Regions from separate parts of the Bacillus sp. ISL-35 genome, predicted to be linked through region 1. Evidence: a T-box and tRNA genes for the amino acid it is inferred to sense, from the RefSeq annotation. Region 1 holds a T-box; the other holds one or more tRNA genes.

What was found. A T-box is a leader RNA that pairs with one kind of tRNA and senses whether it is charged. The one in region 1 lies ahead of alaS (alanine--tRNA ligase), so its partner is inferred to be a tRNA-Ala.
Region 2: it has a tRNA-Ala gene. The T-box ahead of alaS (alanine--tRNA ligase) is inferred to sense a tRNA for this amino acid. The anticodon was not compared.

The regions. Positions count from the first base shown of each region.
Region 1 covers NZ_JAGGQK010000001.1:34,380-39,641, forward strand. Annotated here, with positions in the region: gene J7E38_RS00145 (YrzQ family protein) at 1-42, shown strand, start outside; gene J7E38_RS00150 (AI-2E family transporter) at 281-1,360, shown strand; T-box leader at 1,426-1,637, shown strand; gene alaS (alanine--tRNA ligase) at 1,713-4,346, shown strand; gene J7E38_RS00160 (IreB family regulatory phosphoprotein) at 4,427-4,696, shown strand; gene ruvX (Holliday junction resolvase RuvX) at 4,698-5,114, shown strand; gene J7E38_RS00170 (DUF1292 domain-containing protein) at 5,130-5,262, shown strand, end outside.
Region 2 covers NZ_JAGGQK010000008.1:154,916-160,177, forward strand. Annotated here, with positions in the region: gene J7E38_RS13720 (DUF3888 domain-containing protein) at 1-443, shown strand, start outside; gene J7E38_RS13725 (hypothetical protein) at 504-863, opposite strand; gene J7E38_RS13730 (helix-turn-helix domain-containing protein) at 954-1,151, opposite strand; gene J7E38_RS13735 (STAS domain-containing protein) at 1,251-2,099, opposite strand; gene J7E38_RS13740 (helix-turn-helix domain-containing protein) at 2,221-2,445, opposite strand; gene J7E38_RS13745 (hypothetical protein) at 2,513-2,794, opposite strand; gene J7E38_RS13750 (helix-turn-helix transcriptional regulator) at 2,787-2,984, opposite strand; gene J7E38_RS24160 (hypothetical protein) at 3,114-3,236, shown strand; gene J7E38_RS13755 (hypothetical protein) at 3,507-3,803, shown strand; tRNA gene J7E38_RS13760 (tRNA-Ala) at 3,927-3,999, opposite strand; gene J7E38_RS13765 (MgtC/SapB family protein) at 4,106-4,801, opposite strand; gene J7E38_RS13770 (DMT family transporter) at 4,951-5,262, shown strand, end outside.

The DNA.
Region 1 (5,262 bases):
ATGAAGAAGCTAGGCAGAAAAATGACAAAAGCATTTCTTTAAAAATGGAACCAATCCCCTGTAGTAATTTGCAGGGGATTTTCTAATGTGAAAAATGGAAAAAATTAAGTTGAATTTCCAGTTCGCTATAATATGGCGAAAGTCGCTATAAAAAAGAAAAAGTCGCTATAAAAAGTAAACGATCGTTACTTTCATTTTAAAAAATCCCGACCTGGTACCCAATAAAAGGTATAATCCGCCTCCTTTCTTTCAAGAATAAACAGGAGGGAGGGCGAAAATGGTGAATATCCAAATGAAATGGTACTACCGGCTTGGATTTCTTCTCCTTTTGTTTATTGTTCTGTTTGTTTTTATCAAGCTGCAATCCTTATGGGTACCGGTGCTGCAAATACTGATATCCTTGCTGATTCCTTTTTCGGTAGCGGCTTTCATTACATATTTGCTTCACCCGATTGTTGAATCCCTTCACCAAAGGGGCCTTCACCGGGGAGTATCGATTTTGATCATTTATATTTTATTTTTTGGCGGTGCCGGTTTTGCCTTTTATAAGGGCATTCCTGCTTTGATCCGCCAGCTGCGTGACCTGACGGAAAACGCGCCATATTTCGCCGAACAATATAAACAGATGGTCAACAATGTGGTTGACCAGACCTCGACATGGCCGGCAGGAATACACGAAAGAATTGAGGATGGAATCAACAGTATGGAGCAATGGCTTGACGGTGTGCTTGCAGGAACGATGTCTTTTTTGATGGAAATCATCAATTCCATTTTGACGATAGCGGTGATTCCGTTCATTGCCTTTTACATGCTGAAGGACTTCGATGCCATGAAAAAAGCCGCGTGGTACATGACCCCCAGGCAATGGAGGCAGCCGGGTGCCAGATTCCTCCATGATGTCGACAAGTCGCTCGGTAGTTATATACGCGGCCAGCTTCTCATTTGCCTGATCATCGGCGTGCTTTCATCATTGTTTTTCTGGCTTGCGGGTATTAAGTATTCGCTCCTTTTAGGAGCCATTGTCGGTATCACGAATGTGATCCCGTATTTTGGTCCGATTATTGGGGCTATACCGGCCGTTATCATCGCTGCGACAATGTCCGTGAAAATGGTGCTGCTGTCACTTGTGATCGTCTTTTCGCTGCAATTTCTTGAAGGCAACATCCTGTCCCCGCTGATTGTCGGCAAAAGCCTGCATATGCATCCTTTGATGATCATGTTCGCGCTGCTGGCAGGTGAAGAAGTAGGCGGCATCCTGGGGCTGATTTTGGCCGTTCCTGTCCTGGTTGTTTTAAGGGCGGCACTGATCCACGCCAAAGACCATATCATTCTTGAAAGAAAAAAAGCACGTCCGACATAAAATTTTGCCGAGTCGTTTGACAAACGCAATACAGCTATATATAATTCGGCTATAGATTAATAATTCGAAAAATGTAGAAGGAACGAGTATGTTATAGACCATCGTCCAGAGAGGGATTCCCAGGCTGAAAGAATTCCCGGTGAAGGATAACAGAAGGCTATTCCGGAGTGCAGGCAAAACCTGCCGTAGCAGCTGCGTTAAAGCGTCATTGAGAGATGGGCGTGCGTTTTTGCGTCCATAATCAGGGTGGTACCGCGAGCAAGCTCTCGTCCCTGTCCAGGGATGAGGGCTTTTTTTGTTGCCTAAAATCCCTGAAAGCTAAAATTTCATAAGGATTTAGGAGGTTACTAAAATGAAAAAACTGACAGGTGCAGAAATCAGAAGAATGTTTCTCGAATATTTTAAGGAACAAGGTCATGCCATCGAACCAAGTGCATCGCTAGTTCCACACGATGATCCGTCCCTTCTTTGGATCAACAGCGGTGTAGCGACTTTAAAAAAGTATTTTGATGGCCGTGTTATTCCGGCAAACCCGCGAATCACAAATGCACAGAAATCCATCCGTACAAACGATATTGAAAATGTCGGCAAGACAGCACGCCACCATACATTCTTTGAAATGCTCGGCAACTTTTCGATCGGTGACTACTTCAAAGTAGAAGCAATCGAATTTGCTTGGGAATTCCTTACGAGCGAAAAGTGGATCGGTTTTGACCCAGAGAAATTATCTGTGACAATTCACCCTGAAGATGATGAAGCATTCAACATCTGGAGAGAGAAAATCGGCATTCCGGAAGAGCGGATCATCCGTCTGGAGGGGAACTTCTGGGATATCGGTGAAGGCCCAAGCGGTCCGAACACAGAGATTTTCTATGATAGAGGGCCTGGATACGGTAACGATCCTGAAGATCCAGAGCTATATCCTGGCGGTGAAAATGACCGTTACCTCGAAGTCTGGAACCTTGTGTTCTCTGAATTCAATCATAATCCGGATGGCACATACACGCCGCTTCCGAAGAAAAATATTGATACCGGCATGGGACTGGAGCGTATGGCCTCCGTTGTCCAGGATGTTCCGACAAACTTTGAAACAGATTTGTTCATGCCGATCATCAATGCGACTGAAGAAATCTCAGGTGAAAAATACGGACAGTCCAAAGAGAAGGATGAAGCATTCAAAGTTATTGCTGACCACATCCGTACTGTAGCTTTTGCTGTCGGTGACGGTGCACTTCCATCCAACGAAGGCCGCGGATATGTACTTCGCCGTTTATTGCGCCGCGCTGTACGTTATGCAAAGAAGCTGAACATCAATCGGCCATTCATGTTTGAATTGGTGCCGGTAGTGGGCGAAATCATGCATGATTTCTACCCGGAAGTAAAAGAAAAGACCGACTTTATCCAAAAGGTCATCAAAAATGAAGAAGACCGCTTCCATGAAACGCTGCATGAAGGCCTGGCAATCCTTTCTGAACTGATCAAGAAGGAAAAGGAAAAAGGCAGCGGCAAAATCCAGGGTGAGGATGTCTTCAGATTATATGACACATATGGATTCCCGGTGGAACTGACGGAAGAGTATGCCGAAGAAGAAGGCTTGAAGGTCGACCACGAAGGCTTTGAAAAAGAAATGGAGCTCCAGCGTGAAAGAGCTCGTGCGGCACGCCAGGATGTTGGTTCCATGCAGGTTCAGGGCGGTGTTCTTGGCGACATTAAAGAAAGCAGCGAGTTCGTCGGTTATGATAATTTTGAAACGAACAGCAAAATCGTAGCATTAATCAAGGAAGGCGAGCTTGTTGAGGAAGCAAATGCTGGCGATGAAGTCCATTTCATCCTTGATGTTACACCTTTCTACGCAGAAAGCGGCGGACAGATTGCCGATAAAGGTACAGTCGAAGCAAGCGGAGTGAAGCTTTCAGTTAAGGATGTAAAGAAAGCTCCGAACGGCCAAAACCTTCACAGTGCAGTAGTCGTGGAAGGAACGGTTTCCAAAGGTCTTGAAGTCACTGCAAAAGTCGACCAGGATAACCGTGCAAGAATCATCAAGAACCATACTGCAACACATTTGCTGCACCAGGCGTTGAAGGATGTCCTGGGCACGCACGTCAATCAGGCAGGATCCCTCGTCGAACCAGACAGGCTCCGTTTCGACTTCTCCCACTTCGGCCAGGTGACTGCTGAAGAACTTGAGCAGGTAGAAGCAATCGTCAACGAAAAAATCTGGAGAAGCATCCAGGTGGAGACGAACTTTAAGCCGATTGCTGAAGCGAAAGCAATGGGTGCGATGGCATTGTTTGGCGAAAAATATGGTGACATTGTCCGTGTCGTAAAAGTTGGCGACTACAGCCTTGAGCTTTGCGGCGGATGCCATGTTCCAAATACATCTGTCATCGGGCTGTTCAAGATTGTATCCGAAGGCGGCATTGGTGCCGGAACAAGAAGGATTGAGGCTGTAACAGGCGAGGCGGCTTACAAGGTACTGAATGACCAGATCGGCATCCTGAAGGAGGCTGCTGGCAAGCTGAAGACTTCACCGAAGGAAGTGGCGAACCGGATCGACTCACTGCTCACAGAAATGAAGCAGCTGCAGCGCGAAAATGAATCTCTTGCTGCTAAATTGGGAAATATTGAAGCAGGGAGCCTTACATCACAGGTAAAAGAAATCAATGGTGTCCAACTGCTTGCTGCACGAGTCCAGGCTTCTGACATGAACAACCTGCGAAATATGGCAGATGACTTAAAGCAAAAACTTGGTTCTGCAGTAATCCTGCTTGGCATGACAGATGGCAGCAAAGTGAACCTGATTGCGGCTGTGACAGATGATTTGATCAAGAAAGGCTATCAAGCTGGAAAACTGATCAAGGAAGCAGCAGCGATTTGCGGCGGAGGCGGCGGAGGCCGTCCAGATATGGCCCAGGCTGGCGGAAAAGACCCATCAAAACTCGACAATGCGCTTCAATTTGCCGAAGAATGGGTAAAATCAATTTGATATAAAAGTAAAGTAGTGTAGAATGAAGGTATCATGAAAGAAAATTTTACCTGCCATTTCTTAAAAGTGAGGTGCATTCGATGAGCTCTTTTGATAAAACGATGAGATTTAATTTTCCCGAAGAGCCTTTTGAGCATGATGCCAATGAAGTCCTGCTGCAGGTGTACGAAGCGCTGCAGGAAAAGGGATATAACCCGATCAACCAGATTGTCGGATATTTGCTCTCTGGCGACCCGGCCTATATTCCCCGCCATCGGGATGCCCGCAACATCATCCGCAAGCTGGAGCGGGATGAAATTATCGAGGAACTGGTTAAATCCTACTTAAGGAACCATCGAGAGGGGAAATAAATTGCGGATCATGGGACTCGATGTCGGCTCGAAAACAGTCGGCATTGCCCTGAGTGATGAATTCGGCTGGACGGCTCAGGGACTTGAAACATTGAAAATCAACGAAGAAGAAAATGTGTTTGGTTTCGATGAAATTGGTAAAATAATAAAAGAGAACGCAGTCGGCAAAGTAGTCGTAGGTTTGCCAAAGAATATGAACGGGACGATTGGCCCGCGCGGCGAAGCAAGCCAGTTCTTTGCCCGTGAGCTGGAAAAACGGTTTGGCGTTCAAACGATTTTATGGGACGAGCGTCTGACGACGGTGGCTGCCGAGAGAGTTTTGCTTGAGGCAGACGTAAGCCGCAAAAAAAGAAAGAAGGTCATCGATAAGATGGCCGCAGTAATGATCTTACAAGGCTATTTGAACAGCCAAAATTAAATTGAGGTGACTACAATGGATCACGGCGAAAACAACATTACAGTAGTAGACGAAAACGGCAACGAACAATTATGCGAAGTCCTTTTCACATTTGATTCCGAAGAGTTCGGAAAATCATATGTGCTTTATTATCCAGTCGGTGCAGAGG
Region 2 (5,262 bases), on a different contig from region 1:
AATTACTGGTATTTTTAGCATTGATTATGGTTATTTGTGTAAGTAATGTTTCTGCACAAAGCTATCAGAAACATAAACATGACTCCAAGGGAATGGAACAAGTGATGGATCATTTCTTGTTGGATCAATTCCATGATGAAATTGCACAAGCGTTGAAAGGATATTACAAAAATGAATCTATAAGGATCCAGTATAATTGGTGGGATAAAAATTATGATGTCGTGGAGATAGACCAGTGGGAAAAAGGAAACGAATTAAGTCACCCATATATCGTGAAATTTACTATTCAGTCGTATGGTGAAGAAGGACAGCTGGGGACCGATACCATAACTTTTGGTGCTTCACCTGAACTTTTCAATAAAGGATATAATGATAAAAATCTGGCTGCAGTTAATGTGGATTTTATAGACTTTAAACACCGTGAAGCTAAAGCGAAAAAATAATAAGTAAGAATTAAAGCCCTTCTCAACCGAGAGGGGCTTATAAATGCTTATGAACTTTCCTCATATTGCTCCCATGCCTTCTAGGATAATTTTTGCATCAGCATTCAAATATGCTGGTGTATCTTTTCTCAGAAGTAGGTTCGGATTATCCTTTACAAGCATCTTAATTCCTCGAACATCAAACTTACTTGCATATGTATTGATGGCATTAATGATTGCCATATCCATTCTTGTCAATGGTTGTCCACCGTCAGCATGCAGTTTCAGAAGGAAATCCAATAACTCCCTTGCATTCTTATTTAGCATATTTTTATGCTCTTTTAAGATTTCTATATTCTCTTCAATATAAACCCTAGCGGTAGCAAGTTCCATGTCTTCTACGTATTGGTTAATCTTAGTTGCCAGTGCATCTAAACTCAATTAATCCATCTCCTTGTTAGTGACTACACTGATATATCGGTAAAAAAAATAACTTCTAAAGATTAAAAACCTTCATAGGTGAGTGGGACTTCATTCTAGTTCATCAGGATCCAATTCATAGAATTCTATTAACTTATTTAGAGTCGATTGACGATGATTTCCTTTGTCATTCTCTATGTTACCTAGAGTCCTGGTTGTCATATTAAGTTCTTCGCAAACTTTCTCTTGAGACATATTTCTTTTACATCGCTCTACTCTTAACTGAGAACCTAAGCTTTCGTTATTCATATGTTAACCTCCTGATTGGTTATATAAAAACATATTCCTCCATATAAAAAAATAAAACCCATCTCACTCGAGATGGGCTTATAACTGACATATATGTTTTTAATTGGATGTCTTCGGTACATCGTCTAATTTGTCTAACCAATCCAGTGCTTGTTTTACATTATGAAAAGCAGTAGTCTTGGATAAATCGATTCCACTATTTACGGCTGTTTGGGCTAGTCGTGGGGATATTCCAGTGGTGAGTACCTTAATTCCTAATAACTTAAGTACACCCCCTATTTGATGGAGGTTACGAGCCATTTGTTCATTAATTGTTGATACTCCAGAGAAGTCTGCAATTAAATAATTTACTTTAAGCTCACTTATCTTTGGAACAACTTTCAACATTAAGTGATTCGTTCGTACGGAATCAATGTTACCTATTAAGGGTAAAACCACTACCCCTGCTTTAACAGGAACAAGCGGCGAAGACAATTCTTCTATTTCTTTAAGTGCCTCTAAGCGTAGTTGTTCACTTATCCGTTCGTAAGTGGATATTGTTTCCTCGAGGCTAATATCCAACATTTTATTAAATTGTCTAATAACTAGAATTGCTTCTTTTGCATCCAGGTTAAATTCATTAGTCCAATCTGTAACAAAATCTGCGAATACCTCTCTTGTTGGGGGATATCTCACAGTGATTTCAGATATATGCGTTTCGGAATTAATCAAAGCTTCTGAATTCCTTCTACTCCACTCGATTAATTCAACAGGCACATTTAGTGTTTCATTTGTAAGGCTTCCAGCTAAATGGATTATAAGATTCTCATACATGCTAATGGCTGCATTTTTTTCATCCTTAGGGATATGGAGATCCATTTTGTTTAGAACATCATTAACGATATCAAGAGCAAGGTTTGCAGAATTGCTATTTAGGTGATTTGCAAGATTATTAATAGTTCCCAACAAATGATCAACTCCTTATTTCCTCATTATAATAAACAGTTGGGAATTATCCAAACCCTAATAGGGTGGTAAATTTAAAAAAGCCCTTCAGGTTAAGAAGCGCTTTAGTCTAAGTCTTTAGAATTCATGTGAGAGGGCCGTTTTCATTGTTCATTTCATAATAATCGATTAACCTTTTGATTGTCTTTCCATTCATGCTTTTATTGTTTTCAATGTTACTCAGTGTTTCTAATTTCATCTGGAGTGCCTTGCATACTTGTTCCTGTGTTAGGTTTCTTTTGAACCTTTCCATCCTCAAAATGGCTCCTAAGCTTTCAGGGTGCATAATAAAAGTACAACTCCTTACCATTTGTCTAAAGTCATTTCTTAATTTATATCGGATTTATGATTTACAATTTTAATCAAAAAAAGAAGCTTCACTCATCGAGTGGGGCTTTTATCATTTCCTTGACCTTTTCAGTTATATCCTCTTTCCCATCAACAATTACGGATATCAATCCTTCGATATCCATTTCCTTTTTTATCTCCTGGATAAAGTCAGCTGCCACCTTTTCTGGTTTCCTGCCTCTTTTTTGAAAAGACCCTTTACGTTGTACCCTTATACCCCTAGAAAGAAAAGTTATTGCGATTGTCAAGTTCATGCGTGTCACTCCAAATACCATTTTCCCAAGCGCTTGGGAATTCATATTTTTATTCAACCATATAACCCCATAAACTTTCTACAGTTTCATTCAGCGATCTCGCAATCCTTATAGCTACCGGAAGAGTCGGAAGTGACTTTCCTCTAACAATCAGACTGAACGCCCCAGGTGTTAATCCGGACTTCTCAGCAATAAATCCTTGTTTTAGTCCCCGTTCCACCAGTATCTGTTTTAGCTTGGTCTCCAATACAATCACCTCAGTTATGAATTCGTCGAAAAAAATGATTGTCCTCTAAATAATTGTGTTATAGGACAAGCATTCATTCTCATATCTTTTTTCAAGGACGTCATAAGACGTCAAAAAGGAGGATGCTATATGAGAGAAACAGAGAGGGAAAGTTACGAAAGGTTAATCCGGCATTACAAAGAAGAATCTGATATGAAGTGGATCCTGGCAGGTCTGATGAGTATTCTTATAGCTGGATTTTTCACCATTTGAGGGAGGGACGTCAAATGTATAGACCTACCGTACGTTATGCAGATTGTTATCAACAGTATGTGGATAATATGTTTCAATCCACACACCTAGACAGGAATCAGATTATAAGGGCAGCGTTATTCACAGCTGCTTACTCGGAAGAATTTTTAAAGTTGATGCGTCATAACCAAATAGCTGACGTCCCTCTTCCCTCCCCTTTATGGCAGATGGATCACACCGAGTTATGGAGGGAACAGTCGCCTAAAACAACAGGAGAGGGGAAGGACGGCAATGATCATGATGACCGAAAGGGAGAAGTTGAGGATAATTGCCGAGTTGTTAAACCAATATCCAGAAGCACCATTGAAGAAAGATGTCAGCTCCAGGTCCAGGGATCAGATAGGACGGTTTCAAAAAGAATCCAGACGTCAGGAGAAATCCAAATACGAATCGGTTAGAATAATTAAATTGAAGAAAGTGAAAGGGAGTTATGGTACCTATATTGTAAAAACTAAGATACTCACAGAGGGGGAAGTAGATATAATAATAATTTTTGGTTTATTGATTGTCCTGTCTGTAATTTTCTAAAAATGATTCATCATTTTAATTAAAAATTCCATTTCGGCGACAGTTCGGCGACAAAATAAAAAAATCCAAGATGGTAAACTCAATAAAAAAGAAAAAAGCCTTGATATACAAGGCTTTTTTGGATGGAGAATAGGGGGCTCGAACCCCTGACCTCAACGCTGCCAGCGTTGCGCTCTCCCAGCTGAGCTAATCCCCCGTATCTGTTTAGATAAGGTACAAGAAAGATTATATAACCTTCTTTATGGACATGCAAGACAAAATTTCGGAAATGAGCAAAAAAAGCCGCTCATCAGCGGCTTTTCTCATAATCCTTCAATTTCTACACGGTTAATGCCTTCGATTTCAGACACCGCCTCATATACATCCGTAGTCTTTCTGCGGAAGTCCACCGTCACGATTAATTGAACCAGCTGGTTTCCTTCTGCAAGATCCTTGATGCGTACATTTTTCAATGCGATTTTTTCTGCTTTAATCCTGGTTATAATGTCGGCAATGCTTTCCCTCGTATTCACATTGAACTGCAGCCGGATCTCTTTTTCCCGTAATTGCCTTGGACCAATGAAGGTCATGAGGAATGGGATGAACTCCACACTGACAATAAGCAGTGCTACACCCGCAATGGCTTCCCAGTAAAAACCGGCACCCACGGTGATCCCGATCCCTGCCGCACCCCAAATCATCGCAGCTGTCGTCAAACCGGAAATGGTATCATTCCCTCTTCGTAAAATAACACCTGCACCGAGGAAACCAATACCGGAGACAATTTGGGCAGCCAGGCGGAGTGGGTCCATCGTGATATTGACGTCTTCATCCCCGGGGAACATATAGGCTGACTCACTCGATACAATCGTCAACAGACAGCTGACGATCGATATGACCAGGCTCGTTTTAAGCCCAACCGGTTTTCTTTTAATCTCCCTTTCGAGCCCGATTACAAGACCAAGAAAAGCGGATATCCCAAGTTTAAGTAAAATTTCCATATCGATTGTTGAAAGCATACTGATCTCCTGCCCCTGAGTAAGATGTATTTACTTTCCCTAAAAATAATGAATTAAACACAGTCCGGGCGATAAAATTTCAATTAAGGTAAGCTAAAAATTCGATTTCATTGTAAAATACATATAATTCATATTAAAGGAGAATGGAAATGGACTCACCAAAACTAAATCCCTATTTGGCAGTTGCAGTCGGTGTCGTGGCTGTATCAACCTCTGCCATTCTGGTTAAAGTTTCATCTGCGCCATCTGGTGTCATTGCATTTTACAGATTGTTCTTCTCTGTTTTGCTGATGCTGCCGGTGTTTCTTATAAAGTATGTTTCAGAACTTCGTCTTATTACGAAGCGGGATTGGATGTTCAGCGGGATTGCCGGCATTTTTCTTGCCTTTCACTTTATCCTCTGGTTCGAATCCCTAAACTATACTTCTGTTGCGAGTTCTACAGTGCTGGTCACACTCCAG